Regions from separate parts of the Paenibacillus sp. ISL-20 genome, predicted to be linked through region 1. Evidence: predicted binding sites of a transcription regulator. Region 1 holds the regulator's gene; each other region holds the start of a gene.
The links. The regulator Rex, encoded in region 1, represses fermentation and respiration genes when NADH is low (regulators of the CRP and FNR family bind a similar motif). The targets are predictions, from matches to a motif close to TTGTGAAATATTTCACAA.
Positions count from the first base shown of each region.

Region 2: a site for Rex is predicted at 1,615-1,632, ahead of hcp (hydroxylamine reductase). Genes of this name have one in related genera too.
Region 3: a site for Rex is predicted at 2,263-2,280, ahead of nadA (quinolinate synthase NadA). Genes of this name have one in related genera too.
Region 4: a site for Rex is predicted at 1,346-1,363, ahead of qoxA (cytochrome aa3 quinol oxidase subunit II). Genes of this name have one in related genera too.

Region 1 is NZ_JAGGRD010000009.1:38,426-42,586, forward strand. Features, by position in the region: gene J7E85_RS05550 (amidohydrolase) at 1-1,101, opposite strand, end outside; gene J7E85_RS05555 (redox-sensing transcriptional repressor Rex) at 1,076-1,741, opposite strand; gene dinG (ATP-dependent DNA helicase DinG) at 1,815-4,161, opposite strand, start outside.
Region 2 is NZ_JAGGRD010000007.1:12,256-16,416, forward strand. Features, by position in the region: gene hcp (hydroxylamine reductase) at 1-1,486, opposite strand, end outside; gene J7E85_RS05155 (2-oxoacid:acceptor oxidoreductase family protein) at 1,694-2,716, shown strand; gene J7E85_RS05160 (thiamine pyrophosphate-dependent enzyme) at 2,713-4,161, shown strand, end outside.
Region 3 is NZ_JAGGRD010000015.1:44,044-48,204, reverse strand. Features, by position in the region: gene nadB (L-aspartate oxidase) at 1-1,210, opposite strand, end outside; gene nadA (quinolinate synthase NadA) at 1,249-2,187, opposite strand; gene ftsH (ATP-dependent zinc metalloprotease FtsH) at 2,417-4,161, opposite strand, start outside.
Region 4 is NZ_JAGGRD010000003.1:22,097-26,257, forward strand. Features, by position in the region: gene J7E85_RS02955 (ABC transporter permease) at 100-762, opposite strand; gene qoxA (cytochrome aa3 quinol oxidase subunit II) at 1,584-2,588, shown strand; gene qoxB (cytochrome aa3 quinol oxidase subunit I) at 2,652-4,161, shown strand, end outside.

The sequences.
Region 1 (4,161 bases):
GATCATATCTGCTTTCATACCTACCGCAAGCGTACCGATATCCGCAAGGAAGGCTGACTTAGCTCCATACTCTGTACCCATCCGAAGCGCTTCAGATGCAGGAATTGCGGTTGGATCCCCGCTTATCCCTTTATGAATCAATGCCGCCAGACGCATCTCTTCAAACATATCCAGATTATTATTGCTCGCAGGTCCATCGGTACCCAATGACACGGTGACCCCGGCTTTCAGCAGTGCAGGCACGCGTGCAATGCCGCTGGCAAGCTTCAAATTGCTGCCTGGATTATGCGACACCATGACTTGATGCTTGGCCAGGATATCGATTTCTTCATCGGTCAGATGGACGGCATGCGCAAGCAGCGTTGGACGGGAGAACATGCCAAGCTTCTCCAAATGGGCGACAGGGCGAAGTCCGTAGTCATTTACATTCTGAGCTACTTCCGTTTCCGTTTCGGACATATGGGTATGCAAAGGCAGATTCAAATCATGGGATGCCTGAACGAATTTTTCGATGAAATCCGGCGGGCATGTATAAGGTGCATGCGGCGATATCATCGTCGTAATTCTCCCGTCAGCCTTGCCATGCCAGTCTTTCGCGAATGCAACCGCCTCATCCAGCTTCTGCTGCTGCACCTCAGGCGGACATAATCCAATCACACCGCGTGTCAGAACGCCGCGCATTCCTGAATCCTGCACAACCTTAGCAACCTGATCCATATGATCATACATATCCACAAACGTCGTGGTTCCACCTTTGATCATCTCCAGCACGGAGAGTGCGGTTCCCCAGTATACATCGTCGGCCGTGAATTTGGCTTCCATAGGCCACATTTTTTCCTGAAGCCATACCTGCAGTGCCAGATCGTCGCCATAACCGCGGAGCAGCGACATCGCTGCATGTCCGTGCGTGTTCACCAACCCAGGTAGGAAAAACAGATGAGTTCCGTCGATAATTTCTGTTCCCTCTTGGACGGGTGGCTCTTCTTCACCCAGGTAGGTTATCCGGTCATTCTCCACAACCATATATCCGCGTAACACGGATCTTCCTTCCTCTAGTACCGCAAACGTTCCGTTCTTAACCATCCACTTCGTTGTCGTCATGTGCTGCATCCTCCTTACCGTTATCCAAATAATAGGCCAAACTCTGCAAATCCGTAGTGAAATCAGCCGTATGAATCCGGATATGGGATGGGGCTTTCAGGATGGTTGGCGCAAAATTCAGGATAGCCTCGATGCCTGCGGCGATAAGCTGATTGGCTACATTCTGCGCTTCAAAATCCGGAACGGTGATTATCCCGATACGAATGCCGTACTCATGAACCGTCTTCTCCAGTTCCTCCATCGGCTGTACAACCAAATTGTTAATTTTCATACCAACTTTGGGAGAATACGAATCGAAAACCGCCACAATCTTCATATTGTCCTTCAGAAATGCATTGTAATTCGATAATGCATGTCCAAGATTACCGGCCCCAATCAATGCGACATTGATCTTCTGGTCCAGCTTTAGAATCTGGCGAATTTTCTCGATCAGATAAGATACGTCATATCCGATCCCTTTCCGTCCAAAATCACCGAAATACGCTAGGTCCTTACGAATTTGAGCAGGGTTGAGGTCCAGTTTTTGTCCCAGTTCCTGGGAGGAAACCGTGGAAACCTCCCTTTTCTGAAGCTCATTCAAATAGCGCAAGTATACAGGTAATCTGCGGACCACGGCTTCCGAAATTTTTTCCGATTTCATTCATGCTCCCCCTAAATAATAGGTTAATAACTACATTTTTTTGTGACCGATCATTTCGTTCATTGTTTCACTTTTATTCAGCTTGGTTCTCTACGCCTGCCTCTTCCTGCAGCCATTCCGAAATTCGGGGAACGATCCCCTCTGTCGGCATATGCTCCATCTTCGGCCCCGGCAAAGAATATAAGAAATATTTCCCGTAATAGGATTCAATGACCCGGGTATCGTAGACAATGACAATCCCCTTATCTTGCGCGGTCCGCACCAGTCGGCCAAATCCCTGTTTGAAGCGAATGACCGCTTGCGGAACCGAAAGCTTCATGAACGGGTTCTTCTTCTGCTGCTGCAGCAATTCGCTCTTGGCTTCGACCAAGGGATGATTCGGCGGCTGGAACGGCAGCCGGACGATCGCAAGGCAAGTGAGCGCCTCACCAGGTATGTCTACCCCTTCCCAGAAGGAGCTGGTACCCAGCAGGACCGAAGCGCTGGTATCCTGGAATCTCCGGATTAACTTGGTACGGCTGGTTCCGTCCATCCCTTGTCCCAGTACCGTAATATCGCTGGATGCCAGCGCCTCCTTCAACGGCTCGTGCACCTGACGCAGCATGCGGTACGAGGTGAACAGCACAAGCATGCGGCCATGCGTAGCGATTGCCGTATCGGCCAATGATTGCACAAGTGTATTCACAAAGAGTGCATCCCCGACCGAGCCCTTCACGCTCGGAAAATCGCGCGGCACGACAAGGAGGGCCTGCTCCCTGTAATTAAACGGGGATGGCAGCAGAACCGTGTTCAGGTTGCCGCTATCTGCCGCTTCCTGAAGACCCAAGTTCTCGATCATGAACTGAAACGATTTATCCACCGACAAGGTCGCCGATGTCAGGATCACGCTTTGTTTCTTGTCAAAAAACAATTCCTTCAAGTGGGTGCTTACATCGACAGGCACTGCATAAAGCTGCATCGATTTGCCGCGGAAATTCCCGTTAGCCTCCATCCAGTATACCGTGCCTTCATCATTCAGAGCCATGAAGGACCTCAGGTCCTCGCGGTGTGCGGCCAGGTCCTTAAACAGACCCGATAGGTCTGTTAACAGACTGTCCGCGCTGTAGTCGTCCAGATCTTCCTTCATTTCGGCGATCAGCTTGTCACCCTTGCGAACGACATCGCCTAGCGTCACATGAATTTGATGCTCCAGCTCGGCCAGCGAATCCCAATCCTTCGGCTTCTTCAGAGGCGATAAGCGAAGCGAGAATTGACCGGCATCCCCTGGAGTCGCGTCTCCGCGTTCCGGAAGCAGTCCGAACAATTGATCGCTGAGCCGGTCCCAATTCTCTTTTGCGGTGATCAGATCCGGATAAATCCGGTCTATGATGGAGGACCACTCGACAGCCTTCTCATGCGATGATGCTTGCAGCAGCTGGCGAAGAGCCGGAAGCTGACCGCTGCGGCTGTCTTTGTACATACGGGTCAGCGTATGGACAACCGAAAAATATTTCATTTGCAAGCCAAGGTGCTTGCCGGCGACGTCCTCCAGATGATGCGCTTCATCAATGACGAGACGCTCATAACTCGGAAGCAGCTGATGATTCGCTTTTACGTCGGTGAACAGCTTCGAATGGTTCGTAATGACAACATCCGCGATGCCCGCTTCATGTTTGGCCCTGTGATAGTAGCATTTGCGGAACCATGGGCAGGCACGGCCAAGGCAGGAATCCGAATCGCTGGAGATGGTCTCCCAGAAATCCCCTCCGCGACCGCCAAAGTTCAGCTCTTCATCATCCCCGTTCTCCGTCTGGGTCAGCCAGACCAGCATCTGCGCCGCGGTGATCACATCTTCCTTCGGGGAATGAAAATCTCTTCTATTTATTTTATGTTCAAATTTTCTCAAACACAAATAATGGCCTCTTCCCTTGAAAATAGCCGCTTTAAAAGGAAAAGGAACAACCTGGGTGAGCAGGGGAATATCCCGGTCACGCAGCTGTTCTTGAAGGTTGATTGTATGCGTGCTCACCATAACCTTCTGTTCCTGCTTCACGCTTTGATAAATCGACGGCAGCAAATACCCGAGGGATTTGCCTGTTCCCGTGCCAGCCTCGATTAATAAATGTTTATTGTTATCGAGTGCCTGCATCACTTCCTGGAACATCATGTCCTGGGCATCCCTGCTCTCGTAATGAGGCAGCGTTTCCTTCAGGCGTTCACGGACATCATTCATGTATTGCTCGAAGCTCACATCGGCTAAGGGATTGGGCTCCGTCTCATCCCTGACAGGCGCAATATCGTTCCAATCGTCAACGGCCAGGGCGAATTGACGATAGTACGTATGGGTGTCACCGGCTTGTACAGCCTGGAGTTCCCTGTCAGCACGGATGCCGTCAAAGAACCAGGCCAAGTCGCTGTCCTCGTCCGCAAACAGGTCACTT
Region 2 (4,161 bases), on a different contig from region 1:
AAATCGGCAAATCATTAATATCCTCAAGGCCGAATACTTCCTTCAGCTTCAATGCAATCACGACTAGGGAGTAAGAATCATTACATTGACCAGCGTCCAGGACCCGCGGAATACCGCCGATTTCGCCTAGATCCAGTTTATTGTATTTGTATTTGGCACAACCTGCAGTTAGAATGACCGTGTCTGTTGGAAGTTCAGCCGCAAAATCGGTGTAATAGTTGCGGGATTTCATCCGTCCATCGCAGCCGGCCATGACGAAGAAGCGGCGGATTGCCCCGGATTTCACGGCATCGACGACTTGATCGGCCACATTCATCACAGCGGCATGAGCGAAACCGCCGATGATCTCACCCGTTTCAAGTTCCGTTGGAGCGGGGCATCCTTTCGCTTGCTCGATCAGTGCGGAGAAGTCTTTGGGAGCACCGTCTTTTCCTTCTGGAATATGGCGGACACCCGGAAACCCAGTGTTGCCTGTTGTATATATACGGTCCTTGTAACTGTCTTTCGGCGGAACGATACAGTTGGTCGTCATTAATATCGGTCCGTTAAAGGCTGCGAATTCGCTATTCTGCTTCCACCAGGCATTCCCGTAATTGCCTACAAAATGCTCATATTTCTTGAATGCCGGATAATAGTGGGCAGGCAGCATTTCACTATGCGTGTACACGTCCACGCCGGTTCCTTCCGTCTGCTTCAGCAGCTCCTCCAGATCCTTCAGATCATGACCGCTGATGAGAATGCCGGGCCGGTTTCTTACCCCGATATTTACCTTCGTAATTTCCGGATTTCCGTAAACAGAGGTGTTCGCTTCATCAAGCATCGCCATGGCGTTTACGCCGTATTTACCGGTTTCCATCGTCAAAGCTACCAGATCTTGCACTTCAAGGCTGTCGTCAAGCGTGGCGGCAAGCGCACGGCGCATAAAACGGTTTAATTCGTTATCATCCTTCTCCAGATGAAGCGCGTGGTACGTATAAGCAGCCATCCCCTTCAAGCCGTAAGTAATTAATTCGCGCAGCGAGCGGATGTCTTCATTGCCGGTCGAGAGGACACCAACCGTACGTGCTTTTTCATCAAAAGAAGCTTCGTTATCCGCTTGCCAGACGGCAGCATCAGGGAGATTGGCGGTTCCTTCCGGATATTGTTCGTTATAATAGGTGCGCACCTCGCCGCGGAGCTCTATCGCTTCCCGGACTCTTCCCACAAAAACCTCGCGGTCAAAGTTGGCGTTCGTAATCGTTGCAAACAAGGAGTCCATAATAAACAGCGATACGCGCTGTTCAAGCACCTCCGGCAGCCGGACATCCAGACTGAGAAAAGAGATGCCTTTCAGCAGATAAATCAGCAAATCCTGCAGGTTTGCCACATCATGCGGTTTGCCGCATACTCCGACAATGGTGCAGCCTGTTTCTTTTGATGCTTCCTGACATTGAAAGCAGAACATGGACGGCTGATGCTTTAAGGTCTCTTGGGCGTTGTTATTCATTGTTTCTCCTCCAATTTCGTGATTATTTGTCGTAAGGTCAGTATAAGATTGCCTCGCAATTGGACTGTTGAAGACAGTATACTTCGCTCCCACAACCGACATAGTGATTGGAATCACAATTTCTTAAGTAGTGAGTTTAATCACAAACCTGGTCGGTTTCTTCTTTTAAACTGGAATTAATGATCTAAGAAGAAATGAGGAGAGCACATGTCGATTTTACCCCGAAAGAATGAACTGGGATTTTTCGAGATCCGTCTCGAATCCATCGGCGGGCTTGGCGCCAATCTGGCCGGAAAAATGCTGGCCGAAGCTGGGGTTACCGGCTCCGGACTTAACGGTTCGAATTTTTCCAGCTATGGTTCGGAGAAAAAGGGGTCGCCGGTGAAGAGTTTCGTAAGGTTCTGCGATCCCGAGGTGGAAATCCGAGATCACAGTCCCATTGAGCAGCCGCATGTCGTCGGCGTATTTCATGAAGCATTGTATAAGACGATAGATGTCATAAGCGGATTACAGCCTGATGGAACGGTGCTTGTGAATACGGCTCGAGACCTTTCCGAAGTGGCCGTGGATCTGAACATGACGCAGGGAACGCTGGCCGTAGTTGATGCGCTGAAAATTTCCGTTGAGGAAAAAACCAAAGTGAATACGGCAATGCTGGGGGCTTTGTTCCGGATTTGCAGCTTCCTAAACCCGGACGATATGCGGCAGGTTATTCGCACAACATTTGAGAAAAAGCTGCCCCACCTCGTGGAGGCGAATTTGCGAACCTTTGACAGAGGATATAACGAAGTCCAGTTCCTTTCCTTGGGAAATGGCTCAGAGCTTATAGACCCAATCGCTTTCGCAAGACCGCAGCCGATTCTTGGATATGCAACGCAGGAGCTGGGCGGGATTCTGAACGTTACGGCGAACAGTGTCCTGAAGGATCTTAGCGGCTCCCGGCAGGGATATTTGCCAGAGTACAAGATCGAGGACTGCATTCACTGTGCCGCGTGCGATACGGTATGTCCGGATTTCTGCATCGTGTGGGAGAAGAAACCGGATAAGCGCGGCAACATGCAGATGTTTATGAAAGGCATCGATTATCAGTATTGCAAAGGCTGCTTGAAGTGTATCGAAGCTTGTCCGACCACCGCTTTAGCTGCCATGTTAGAAGAGCCGTATTATGCGGAGCAGCATCGTGTGCCGCAATCATTTCCCTATTTAACTGCGGAGGGAGTCAGATCATGAATATGCAAATTCAAGAAACAACGGAGAACAAGCTGGCGGCCGCTCAAACGGCAGTCTTCGAATCGGGCAACGAAATGGCTGCCATGGCGGCTGCCCAGATTAACTATCACATTATGGGTTATTTTCCGATTACACCTTCTACGGAAATCGCCCAATATCTTGACATGATGCGTACACGCGGCGAACATGACATCAAGCTGATTCCAGCTGACGGCGAACATGGATCGGCGGGGATTTGCTACGGTGCGGCCGCAGCCGGAGCACGGGTATTCAATGCTACCAGCGCGAATGGTTTCCTGTATATGATCGAACAGCTTCCTGTGCAGGCGGGCACACGTTTCCCGATGGTCATGAATTTGGTGACGCGTGCGGTCAGCGGACCGCTGGATATTCGCGGTGACCATTCGGATCTTTACTACGGTCTGAACACTGGCTGGGTGATTTTGACCGCTCGTTCACCGCAGGCAGTGTATGACATGAATATCATGGCGCTGCGTATCGCGGAACATGAAGACGTACGCCTGCCGGTCATTGTAGCTTATGACGGATTTTTCACATCGCACCAGAAACGCCGGGTACAAATATTTACGAACCGGGAAACCGTTCAGGAGTTTGTAGGGGAAAAGGCGCCTGAATATCCACATGTGCTGGATGAGAACAACCCGATCGTTGTTGGGGCTTATATGAACGGCGACGATTTGATGAACAACCACTTCCAACAGTCAAACGCCATGTACCGTGCGGGCGAGGTGTTCGAGGAAGTGGCAGAGGAATACGCAGCTTTATCCGGAAGATCCTATTCGCCGCTTGATCTGTACCGAATGGAAGACGCGGAGGTTGCTTTATTCCTGCTCAATTCGGCGGCCGAATCCTCCAAAGACGTCGTGGATCGGCTGCGGGCGAGAGGAATTAAAGCGGGCGTAATCAGTCCGAATATTCTCCGGCCGTTCCCGGCAAGAGAAATCCGCGAGGCGTTGACAGATGTCAAAGCACTACTGGTTGGCGAACGTGCCGATTCTTACGGTGCACACGGGGCCAATCTGACCCATGAGGTCAAAGCGGCCCTGCAGGAAATCCGTGGTCCGCAGCCTATTGTGCTGTCCCGCATATTTGGTCTTGGCGGGAAAGACTATTACGCGGATGACGCGGAAGCTTTTTTTGCCTTGACGATCGAGGCAATGGAGCTCGGTTATGCCAAAGTGCCGTTTGATTATTACGGCCAAACACCGGGAGCTGAGGAGCAAAGACTGCAGCCGGTCATTGCCCCGATGAATGGAGACAGCGTTAAATCTGGCCTGATCACCGTAAAGGTAGATGAAGAGACAAGTAAATTATCCGTTAAAGTGCCGCCGATGCGGGCGCTTGCCGCGAAACCGAAACGGTTTGCTTCCGGTCACGGAGCTTGCCCAGGTTGCGGTATTTTCCCGGCGCTGGAGCTCTTTTTC
Region 3 (4,161 bases), on a different contig from region 1:
TGCGCTCGACAATACGACTGCCGTACACAATCGCCTCCGACAGCGAATTGCTGGCCAAACGGTTCGCCCCGTGGACACCGGTAGACGATACCTCCCCGCAAGCAAATAAACGCTTCACGCTGCTCTCGCCGTGCAGATTGGTTTTGATGCCCCCCATCATATAATGCGCAGCCGGGGAGACCGGAATCCAATCTGACGATAAATCGAGTCCATATTGCATGCAGGTTTCATAAATCGTAGGGAATCGATGTTTGACCATCTCCGGCGACTCTTGGGTAATATCCAGATAAACAAAGGTAGACCCCGTTGCTTCCATCTCACTGACAATGGCACGCGCTACAATATCCCGCGGCGCAAGCTCCAGCAAATCATGGTATTTGGGCATGAACCGTTCCCCTCGTATATTCCGAAGAACAGCACCTTCACCGCGAACCGCCTCTGATATAAGGAATCGGGGCGCCCCCGGATAACTAAGCGCTGTCGGGTGGAACTGTATAAACTCCATATCCCGAATTTCTGCGCCTGCCCGATAAGCCATGGCAACGCCATCCGCTGTGGCAACCTCCGGATTGGTCGTATACCGGTACAATTGACCGGCGCCGCCGGAACACATCACCGTCGCCTGTCCACGTACGAATACCCGTTTTCCGTCCGGCATCTGTACCAAAGCGCCATGACACTCTCCCTGCTCGGTAATCAGGTCAATGACAAAATGATCGTCCCACACCTCTACATTGTGAAGCATTTCAACCTGAATGGAAAGGGCACGCACGATTTCATACCCGGTTGCATCCCCGTTGGCATGAAGGATCCGGCGGTGACTGTGCGCGCCTTCTTGGGTCAGTGCGAGCTCGCCATTCTCCACATCAAACATCGTACCGAGCCGAATCAGCTCTTGAACACCGACCGGACCCTCGTTTACAAGCACATCCACTGCGGCAGATGAACATAGGCCCGCCCCTGCCAGGAGGGTGTCCTTCCGGTGGTAGGCCGGAGAGTCATCCTCGGCTGTTACGGCTGCAATCCCTCCCTGTGCATAACGCGTGTTGCTTTCGAGCAGCGATTTCTTCGTAATCAATAGCACATTCTGAGTCGTGCTTGCCATGATCGCCGTATATAAACCCGCAATGCCTGAACCGATCACGATGACATCCGTCTCAATGACCGGAAGATCGTTCAGCTCAAAATCAATTAAATACTGCGGTATCACGATGCCTCACCTGTCTTTTCACGAAAGAGTAGCGCATGCTACTTAACTTGTAACATGCGCTCTAATGAAGTTCTGGCTTTCTCTGCAACGACCGGCGGCACATAAATTTGCGGCTTCATCGTTTCCAACGCTTTAACCAGCTTTTTGAGGTTATTCACTTTCATATTCGGACACACCAGGAACTTCGTAGCGAAGTGGAACGATTTATCCGGGCTATCCAATCGAAGCTGATATCCGGTTCCATCCTCGGTGCCCACGATAAACTCCTTGGCAGATGAATTTTTGCAATACTCCAGGATAGCGGTGGTACTCCCTACAAAATCGCCCATCGCAACAACCTCTGGACGGCATTCCGGATGCACCACAAATTCAGCATGAGGATATTTGGCCCTCATCTCGACGACATCCTTAACCGTCAGCATGTCATGCGTGTTGCAATACCCTTCCCAGATAATGAGCTTCTTGTCGGTATGCTGCTGAACATAATGTCCCAGGTTTTTATCAGGCACCCATATGATTTCATCCGAATCCACCGACTGAATCACTTTCACGGCATTGGATGACGTACAGCAGATATCCGTTTCGGCTTTGATCTCAGCCGATGAATTGATGTATGTGACCACTTTCGCATTCGGATGCTGCGCTTTCAGCTTCCGCAGTCCGTCAACGTTCACCATATCCGCCATAGGGCAGCCGGCCCGCTCATCCGGTATAAGAACCGTCTTGCCCGGTGCCAGAATTTTAGCGCTCTCGCCCATAAAATGCACACCGCAAAATACGATGACCTCAGCATCGGTTTGTGCTGCCTTCTGCGCTAGCAGGAAGGAATCCCCCCGGAAATCAGCGACCTCTTGTATTTCGTCCCGTTGATAATAATGAGCCAAAATGATTGCGTTACGTTCCTTCTTCAATTGCATTAACCGCTCACGCAGTTCACGGTTCTGTTCTGCCTTACGCTCCAGTGCCAAAGCTTCCATGATCGACCCTCTCCCTTTATGTAATCCGGCGGTTCGCCGCTGATGACCATGTGACTTTCAGGATGGTTTCCACCTTTGTGAAAGGATGCGCATCCTTATTTAACAACTAATGTACACGTTCGTTCTGCCCCCTGTCAATGTGATAGAAAGCACAAAAAGAACCGGAAAACGAATTATCGTTCTCCGGTTCTTCAATTTTATTCGGTATTCGATGTTTTATCAGCGAATATTACGTTAAGCTGCTGTTACCGTTGTCCGATCCGCCTGGAGGATCCTTGCGCTCGGAATCTTTGCGCTCCGGCCCAGGATCATTCGAATCCATCGGGTTGTTCGGAATTTCTTCCGTGGAAGTCGGCTGCTCGCCGTCTTCTTTCCCTTGGATACGAACTTTTACGTCGCCAATATTGTCGATGATCGGTTCACCATTCTCGGTAGAACCTTCTCCTTCACCGTCGCCACTGCCGTTGCCTTCAGCTGATCCGGTCTCAATGAGATTCTTGATTTGCTCAAGCTCCAGCGTTTCCATCTCGAGGAGCGTGTTCGCAATCAGGTGAACCTCTTTAGCATGCTTATTCAGGATCTCTTTACATTTCTCATAGCAATCATTAATGAATCGCTGCATTTCCTGATCGATCTCATAAGCGATTCGATCACTATAGTTCTGCTCATGTCCGATATCACGTCCAAGGAACACTTGTCCTTGGGATGTACCGAACTGCATCGGTCCGAGCTTCTCACTCATACCGTATTCCATAACCATGCTGCGGATAATACCCGTCGCTTGCTGAAAGTCACTGTATGCTCCGGTTCCGATTTCACCGATGAACAGCTCCTCAGCAACACGGCCGCCAAGCAAACCGGTTACGCGATCCAGCAATTCCTGCTTCGTCACGAGCATCCGATCTTCCTTCGGCATCATGATGACATATCCACCGGCACGGCCACGAGGAATAATCGTTACCTTGTGCACCGTATCCGCATGCTCCAGGAAGTAACCCACAATGGTGTGACCTGCTTCATGGTAAGCTACGATACGTTTCTCGCGATCACTGATCACGCGGCTGCGTTTCTCCGTACCGACGATAACACGGTCAATCGCCTCATCCACTTCTCGCATGGAGATATCTTTACGATTGCGGCGAGCCGCAATCAAGGCAGCCTCGTTCAGGAGATTCTCCAGATCGGCGCCTGTAAAACCGGTTGTACGTTTGGCAATGATGTCAAGTTTAACATCCTTCGTCAATGGTTTGTTGCGTGCATGAACCTTCAGTACGGCTTCACGGCCCTTCACATCCGGGCGATCTACGGTAATCTGACGGTCAAAACGTCCCGGACGAAGAAGCGCCGGGTCCAAAATGTCCGGGCGGTTGGTCGCAGCAACGATGATAATGCCTTCGTTCGCTCCGAAACCGTCCATTTCAACCAGCAACTGGTTGAGTGTCTGCTCACGCTCGTCATGACCGCCGCCAAGTCCGGCGCCACGCTGACGACCCACAGCATCAATCTCATCAATGAAGATGATACATGGTGCATTCTTCTTCGCGTTCTCGAACAAGTCACGTACACGAGAAGCACCTACACCGACAAACATCTCAACAAAGTCGGAACCGGAAATACTGAAGAATGGCACTCCTGCTTCACCAGCAACGGCACGAGCCAGGAGCGTCTTACCTGTTCCCGGAGGACCGACAAGCAGAACGCCCTTCGGAATGCGAGCGCCAACCGTGTTAAACTTGCGCGGATCTTTCAAGAAGTCAACAACTTCAATAAGTTCCTGCTTCTCTTCATCTGCTCCGGCTACATCTTCAAATGTAATCCGTTTCTTCTCTTCATTATATAAGCGGGCTTTGCTCTTACCAAAGTTCATCACTTTGCCGCCGCCGCCTTGGGCCTGATTAAACAGGAAGAAGAACAGAACAAACATAATGATGAGCGGAATAAAGGATGAAAGCAATGTCAGCCAAATGCTTTGGC
Region 4 (4,161 bases), on a different contig from region 1:
ATTCCTATTGTCAGTGTGCCACTTTTGCTATCTTATTTCGGAGGTACGGCGATTTTCCGATTTCTACAAAACGACATTCTTCTTGCCGACGATCCTCTTTTACACATGACGACGTTCCATCAGATTAATTCCTATGCCCATGCACAACACCCCGATGAGCAGCAATTTGGAAATTGGGAGCCAGAGATCCGCGATGCCGTAACCGTACACGGCTATTCCCGTCAATGCTTTCATGGCATGGGTCAGCGGAATGACCTCCGCAATGCCAAGCAGAATCGGATTCGTGATTGTACCTGGCGGCATATATACCCCACTGATGAGCGGCATAATTGGAATGATGGACGGAAACAACGTCCCAAATTGCTCAGGTGACTGCAATATGCCGACCAAGAGCATCGATAAAGCGACGATGGTCAGTGTATAGATTACAATGACTAGCAGCAGCAAGTCATATTGGTCGCCTAAGTTGAAGCCGAAACCATAACGAAAGATGAGCAGCACCAGGATGATCTGCAAGACGCCGATCAAAGAGCTGTATAATAGGTGACCCATATACATTTCCGTTTTTCGGACAGGAGACAGAATGAGCCGGTTCCAAACGCCGGATGCTTTATCTTTCGTAATCGTATTCACCTTGAACCCAACGGTAAACATCACTAGGAATAACGAAAATCCGAACAGCAGCTGAAGTCCCATATCATGACGAACGAGTTCTCCCCCATCCTGCGACTCGGATTGGAGACGCAAGGGCGGTTTCTCCATATAAACATGTACGTGCTCGCGGAAGCCGATACACGGCTTTTCCTGCCAGAATGGAATAAACCAGTAGAATGTATGGGTTTGATGCACTTGTGCTGGTTGGCCATAAGGAGATCATGGAGAATAAAGACGCAACGAGCAGTGTGACAAATAGCATTGCAGGCTTGGCGCGGTATAACGGCGATAGAAAAAAGGCCGTGAAGAAAATGGCGCTGCTCCCCAATCTCCAAGGAAATTGGTCAGGATTGCCATGTTGGATCACAGGGAGGAAGGCAAAAATCCAGCTTAAACCAAGAAATATAAACCATATCCAGAACGACCGCACATCGTCCCCTCTCTTTCCACTCAAGCAAACTCAAGGTTCCCAGTATAAAATAACGTTCCAAATTTTAGTTATATTATATCACAAGCCTATTCGATACTTTTGGTGAAATAAGTAAATTGGAAATAAAATATCGCTTCAATCTAATTGTGAAATAATATACATACAAGTCTAAACCCTTATCAATACTGGGATTTATTCAGCAAGATCAGAGGAGAATTGTGGCGAAAAACAGGCCCGGAATTGTGACGAAACTGGTAACTCTCGTGAAAGTTTGAACAAACTATGAACTGCCTCAAAACCGCGCCACTACAATGATTTCGCTCACAACCCTCCCCTTTTGTAACAAATTGAACACATAAAATTACATACATTGACACGAATGTGGGTTTATCTGTTAATTATACAAATTTATGTGTTTTGCAAAGCCGACCGGAACTTTCTACTATAGATGTGTTAGTAACATTGAATCGAACGAACGTTTCAAGGAAAGGGGTACATCATGAACAAAAGAGGGCCGTTATTTGCATTGTTTTTATGCTTTACCTTGCTCTTATCGGGCTGCAGCTCGATCACGGTATTAGATCCGAAAGGACCGGCTGCGAGAACCCTATCCGATACAATCATATTCTCCATTCTCATGATGGTCGGAATACTAGCGGTTGTTTACGCGCTCTATATCTACATGCTCACAAAATATCGAGCCAAGAAATCCAACGAAGGTTACGAACCGCCTCATGAAGAGGGCAACAAATGGCTGGAAATTCTGTGGACTGCCATTCCGATTTTGATCGTTGCCGTGCTCTCTGTGGTAACCGTCAAAACGACGGTCGCCGTCGAGAACGTTCCTGAAGGATACGAAAACCAAAAGCCTTTGGTCATTTACGCTTCCTCTTCGAACTGGAAATGGCACTTCAGCTATCCGGAAGAAGGTATTGAGACCGTCAATTACGTCAACATTCCAACCAACCGTCCGATCGAATTCCGTCTCTACTCTTTCGGTCCGATCACAAGCTTCTGGATCCCTCAGCTTCACGGGCAGAAGTATGCGATGAGCGACATGATTACCAAGCTGAACATGGTTGCCGACGTACCAGGTTCGATGATGGGCCGTAACGCGAACTTCAACGGCGAAGGTTTTGCCCATATGGAGTTCGAAGCCCTTGCCATGACCTCTGCCGAGTACGATGAGTGGGTTCAGGATGTAAAGGATACCGCGCCTGAACTGAAGGAAGATGAGTTCAAGAAGCTTCTGGATACCGCGCATGTCGGACGAATGACCTTCTCCAACACACATTTGGAATTCAGCCCGCCGCCATCCGAAGACCATCACCATGGCGGTGATGTCAACGGCAATGAGGAGCATCAGAACCATAAAGAGGTCCACCCGGATCCTGCAACAACGGAAGAAACGGAATTTGACAGCGAAACGAACGTGGATCCAAACGAACCGCTGCCGGACTCCCCGGCTGAAGAAAGTCCAAATCATCAACATGAAGGACATTAAATCGGTGAGGAAAACGTTCTTCACCCGATCTACTTCATACATCCAGAAAGGAGCTAGGCCTTTATGAAATGGGACGAATTTTTCGTTACCGGTGATCCGTTAATTTACGGTGCCATGGTGAGTATTGTTCTCGTCTCGCTTGCAATCCTCTTCGGTTTAACCTTTTACAAGAAGTGGGGTTATCTCTGGCGGGAATGGCTCACAACCGTGGATCACAAAAGAATTGGGGTCATGTACATCATCTGTGCATTGATCATGCTGTTCCGCGGAGGCGTGGACGCGATCATGATGCGTGCGCAAACCGCTGCGCCGGACATGAAGTTTCTGAACGGTCAGCATTATAATGAAGTATTCACGACTCACGGGGTCATCATGATCCTCTTTATGGCGATGCCGTTTATCTTCGGTCTGATGAACGTCATCATTCCGCTTCAGATCGGTGCCCGTGACGTAGCTTTCCCTAAACTGAACGCAATCAGCTTCTGGCTGTTCTTTGCCGGCGCGATGCTGTTCAACATTTCCTTCGTAATCGGAGGCTCGCCGGATGCCGGCTGGTCCGCCTATTTCCCGCTGGCCAGTATCGAGTTCAGTCCGACGGTCGGCAATAACTACTACTCGCTGGCGCTTCAGATTTCAGGGATTGGTACCTTGCTGACAGGTCTGAACTTTATCGTGACGATTCTGAAGATGCGTGCTCCGGGCATGACCCTGATGCGCATGCCGATGTTTACGTGGTCTGTATTGATCACTTGCGTCATTATTATCTTTGCTTTCCCTGTACTTACGATTGCGCTCTTGCTTATGATGTTCGACCGCGTCTTTGGTTCGCAATTCTTCACGATGGCCAACGGCGGCATGGATATGCTATGGGCCAACCTGTTCTGGGTATGGGGACACCCTGAGGTATACATTGTCATTCTGCCAGCTTTCGGTATTTTCAGTGAGATCATCTCGACTTTCTCCAGAAAAAACTTGTACGGTTACAGCTCCATGGTATTGAGTATGGTGATTATCTCCGGGTTGTCCTTCCTGGTATGGGCCCACCATTTCTATACGATGGGTCAAGGGGCTATGGTTAACGGCTTCTTCTCCATCACGACGATGGCGATTGCCGTACCGACCGGAATCAAAATATTCAACTGGCTCTTCACGCTTCGAAAGGGTCGAATCAGTTTTACGACGCCGATGCTCTACTCGCTTGCCTTTATTCCGATCTTCACGATCGGCGGTGTTACCGGCGTCATGCTGGCGATGGCCAGTGCCGACTATCAGTATCACAATACGATGTTCCTGGTTGCCCACTTCCACTATGTGCTCATTCCAGGCGCCGTATTCGCCGTCATTGCCGGTTTCCATTACTGGTTCCCTAAAGTGTTCGGCTTCCGTCTGAACGAAAAGCTTGGCAAAATCGCATTCTGGTTCATTGCCATCTCATTTAACGTTACGTTCTTCCCGATGTTCTTCCTGGGACTTATGGGGATGACCCGCCGTACGTACACTTATTCGGCCGAAACCGGCTTTGGTCCGCTGAATATGCTGTCGATGGTCGGTGCGGTAGGCCTGGCGATCGGAT